2 regions of the Hydrogenophilus hirschii genome follow, and region 2 is predicted to be linked to the other one. Evidence: riboswitches for the same ligand, from Rfam matches in the RefSeq annotation. Region 2 holds a riboswitch; the other holds the start of a gene.

What was found. A riboswitch is a leader RNA that binds a small molecule or an ion and turns the genes downstream of it on or off. The one in region 2 is predicted to bind cobalamin.
Region 1: it holds a riboswitch for cobalamin, as region 2 does, so the genes downstream of both, ACYQ4Z_RS02090 (TonB-dependent receptor domain-containing protein) here and ACYQ4Z_RS07150 (energy-coupling factor ABC transporter permease) in region 2, are expected to answer to the same signal.

The regions. Positions count from the first base shown of each region.
Region 1 covers NZ_BAAHXQ010000001.1:414,675-416,871, reverse strand. The annotation lists gene ACYQ4Z_RS02095 (NAD(P)/FAD-dependent oxidoreductase) at 1-853, shown strand, start outside; cobalamin riboswitch at 873-1,104, shown strand; gene ACYQ4Z_RS02090 (TonB-dependent receptor domain-containing protein) at 1,147-2,197, shown strand, end outside.
Region 2 covers NZ_BAAHXQ010000002.1:12,413-14,609, reverse strand. The annotation lists gene ACYQ4Z_RS07155 (hypothetical protein) at 94-546, opposite strand; cobalamin riboswitch at 597-780, shown strand; gene ACYQ4Z_RS07150 (energy-coupling factor ABC transporter permease) at 895-1,593, shown strand; gene cobM (precorrin-4 C(11)-methyltransferase) at 1,621-2,197, shown strand, end outside.

The sequences.
Region 1 (2,197 bases), on a different contig from region 2:
GCCGGGTGGAATCCTACGCTTCAATTTTTTGGCCAACGAGTGGGTATTGGGGCAACACGGGCTGACCGGCACCGAGATGAGTGCCCGCTTCGTCGCGCACGCCGAAGCGGCAGGGATCCCGATCGCATGCACGAGCAGCGTACAACGATTGGTTCCGGTCCCAAACGGGTGGCGCCTGTTTCTTCACGACGGCACACCGCGACATGCCGCCGCTGTGATCGTCGCCACTGGTTTGCGCTACCGCGGACCTGAGGCACTCGCAACCGTTGCTGGGATTGGGCAGTTGTCCGCATCGGAACTCGCTTATGGCCCCTTTGCGTTCCGCGATCTCGATCTCTGCCAAGGCAAGACCGTCCTGATCGTTGGTGGCGGCGACAACGCCTTTGAAAACGCCAAGATGGTCGCCGAGCTGGGCGGGTGCGCGATCATCCTCTGCCGATCCCGTCCGCGCGCTCAACGGCAACTGCACGAAGCGGTCGAACGCTTCGCTGACCGGATACGGGTGGTTATGCACGCCACCCTCCGTGCCGTTCGTCGGGAAGCGGGGAAACTCGTTGCGAATTGGCAGACCGTTTCCGACACAACGGAAGTCGCAATGGTCGATCGCCTCCACGTCTTGATCGGCTACGCGCCTAACAGCGAATGGTTGGTCGCGGCGCTGGGCGACACCGCAACGGCGCTTGCCCGCGACGAGGCGGGCTACCTCATCACCGACCGTTGGGGGCGAACGCCGCTGCTGCGACTCTACGCCGCAGGCGATCTCGTCGAACGCGATTTCCCCAATGTCGTCTCGGCGCTCGCAAGCGGTGCGCGTGCGGCGAAAGCGGTCGATATTGACCTGAGCAATCGCTGAATCGTATACTTCATTCTTTTATACCATTCGTGTTCGCGGTGCCGCATCCACCCCTCTGGTCGATGCGGTGAAACGGGAAAGCGGTGCGCACCGGTGCCCCCGGTGCAAAGCCGCTGCTGCCCCCGCAACGGTAAGGGTTTCGTCCGCACCATCACGCCACTGGCAGCACTGCTCGGATCGGGTGGCCTGACCGGGAAGGCGGTGTGGAACATGACCCGAGCCCGGAGACCGGCCGCGAACGGGTTCCACCGCCACAGCCACGGGGGAATGGCTGGAGTTGGGAGTGTTCGTTCATGTCGGCAATCGCTCTTTTGCGCCCGAAAAAGGGGCGTCATCTGCTTTTGATCCTTGGATTCGTCGCGACAAACCCACTTGCCGTTGCCCAATCGTCGGCGTTCGACCCGGTACTGCCGACGATCGCCGTCACCGCAAGCCGTATACCGACCCGCACCGACGCGTCGCTCTCTGCGGTGACCGTACTCACCCGTGACGCGATCGAACAAAGCGGTGCGCGCACCCTCGTCGATCTGTTGAACCAGACCCCTGGTGTGCGAATCGTGCAAAACGGTGGCCCAGGGGCATCGGCTTCGCTCTATTTGCGCGGCGCGGAAGCGCGCCACACGCTGGTGCTCATCGACGGAATGCGAATCGGTTCGGCGACCTTGGGGACTGCAACACTCGAAGCGATTCCGCTCGAGCTGATCGAACGGATCGAGATCGTTCGCGGCCCGGCAAGTGCTTTGTACGGATCGGACGCGATCGGCGGCGTGATCCAAATCTTTACCCGCAAAGGGACCGAAGCCACCCACCGCCGCGCGTTCGTCGGCCTGGGCAGTCACGAAGAATACCAGACGAGCGTCGGCGTTTCAGGCGGCAACGACGCGTTTCGGTACGCACTCGACCTGGGTGCCGAAGGAACCGAGGGGATCGAAGCAACCACACCATCCAGTGATTACCACCAACCCGACCGCGACGGCTGGCGCAACCGTTTCGCCAGCGCCAACCTCTCCTGGTCGCTCGCCAACGGTGGCGAAATCGTGCTCGCCAGTTTCGCGACCCGTGGCCGCAACGAATACGACGCCTGGGGTGCGGGAACGTTCAATGCGTTACTGCACAAAGATCTGACCAGCAACCAAGTCACTACCCGCCTGCCGCTCACGGAAGCATGGCTCTCCACGCTGCGCTTGGGCGAAACCCGCGATACGTCGAAAGCGCTTGCGAGCGCCAGCAACGTGAGTCGCTTCGCGACGGCACAACGTCAATTCAGTTGGCAGAACGAGGTGGCGTTGCCGCTCGGGGTACTCCTTGCTGCGTTCGATCTCACCGCGACCGAGGTGGACGCCA
Region 2 (2,197 bases):
AAGATGGTCGGCATGACAATGAATCGGTCTGTCCGGCAAAAATTTCATGCCGGACAGCTCACAGGAAAGGTTTCGACTTTGGTGACCACGGATTCAGGTCCCAGGATTGCCCGCATCGAGAATCAAATCGTATTGCGCCAACGTCGGTATCCCTGCCACGATCCCTTCCACCTCTTCATAGTTGTTGTGCGCGGATAACCACGCTTTTTTCATTTCACTTACCCAACCGACAACATTCGGACGATCCTTTTGCCAAAGCGCTCCGTAGTCGAAACGGAAGGTCTTGCTTGCTTGGTAATACCGTTCGGCAGCATTTGAAAGTTTTTTGCTGTTTTCCAACATTCGAGTAGCATGCTCGACCATATACGTCTTTACCGCATCCATCCCCTGCTCTGCGTGCACAACGGTTACTGTCGAAAAACAGGCGACCGTAACGAATACCCCCATCGCAAACCGCTGTAACGTGCAACCACTCATCACTTCTTCTCCTCTGCCGCCGATCGGATCAATGACGCCAATGATAGTAGTTCTCATTTTCGATGTCAAGAGACTTCCTGTGCTACGCTTGTGTTGACTCCAACACGACAAATCCTGATAATTACCGCACGCGTGACGATAGTGGCCAATTGGCCACACGGGAAGTCCGGTGCAAATCCGGCGCAGCCCCCGCTACTGTGAGCCTGACTGACGCGACACGATGCCACTGGAGCAACCGCTCTGGGAAGGCGTCGCGGCAGGGCGACGGCAAGCCAGGAGACCGATCGTGACGCGCAAACCCAACTGCGCCGCGGGGTGACGGCACGTGGGATAGCGTCATCGTACTCCGTATTCACGGTTTCGCTGTTTCCCCCGAGCGCAGAATTTTCGTAACGGCATGGCTCGGAGGGAAGCACGATGCATATCGAACCTGGACTCTTGACCGGGGCCAAGATGGCCCTCTCCTACCTCACTGGCACGGCCACACTCTTCGGCGCGGCGCGCTCTGTCTGGACGACGCTGTTCGTTTCCGAACGCGTGGTTCCAACGTTTGCACACCTCCTGCGCTTTTGGGTGCGCAGCGCATGTGCGTTCGCGATCGCATTTGCGGCGTTCGAACTGCTGCCACACCCCGCGGTGGGCGTTTCCGAAGTGCACCTCATCTTGGGCAGCACGCTCTTCTTGCTCTTTGGCCTTGCCCCGGCGGCGGTCGGTTTAGCCACGGCGTTGCTCGTTCAGAGCCTCTTCTTCGCCCCGTACGATTTGCCGCAATATTTCGCGAACGTCACCACCCTTCTCGTCCCGCTCTTTGCCGTCGCGGCGGTCGCGAAACGGACCATCGCGCCGCAAACCCCCTACACCGATTTGCGCTACCGTGACGTCTTTCGTCTTTCCCTCACCTACCAGGGTGGTGTGGTGCTGTGGGTCGCGTTCTGGGCCTTCCTGGGACTGGGTGCACAAGCGTGGCAGCAGATCGCGACCTTTGGTGCTGCCTATTTGAGCGTCTTGGTGGTCGAACCGGCGCTCGATTTGGCGCTCCTTGCCGCAGCGAAACACGCCAAACCGTGGCTCGGCGAAGACACGCTCTTTACCGCTCGTCTGCATCGCGCCGCGTAACGGTCGCGCACTGGTAGGTAACACCCCGTGTCTTTGCCACCGCTTAGCCCCTGCCCCGGCACCGTCTGGTTCGTCGGGGCGGGCCCTGGCGACCCAGAACTCATTACCGTCAAAGGGCAGCGGCTGCTCAGTGAAGCAGGCGCGGTGCTCTATGCCGGTTCGCTCGTCGATGAGGCGGTCGCGCGCTACGCACCGCAGTCGGCCGAAATTGCCGATTCGAAAGGTATGACGCTCGAGGCGATCGCCGAGTGGCTGACCACACGGGCGCAACGCCACGCTACCGTGGTGCGGCTCCAAACAGGGGATCCCACGCTCTACGGCGCACTCACCGAAATGGCGCGGCTGCTCGACGCAGCAGGTGTCCCATGGCGCGCGGTGCCAGGCGTTTCGTCGGCGTTTGCCGCTGCCGCGGCAGCGGGCGAATCCCTCACGCTGCCAGAGGTCACCCAGACGGTGATCTTGACCCGTGCGGAAGGACGAACCCCGATGCCGCCGCGCGAACGGCTCGAGGCGCTCGCCGCGCACCAAGCCACGGTCTGTCTCTTTCTGTCGATCACACTGACGCGGGAAATCGAACGCGCCTTCCTTGCCGCCGGCTGGGCGC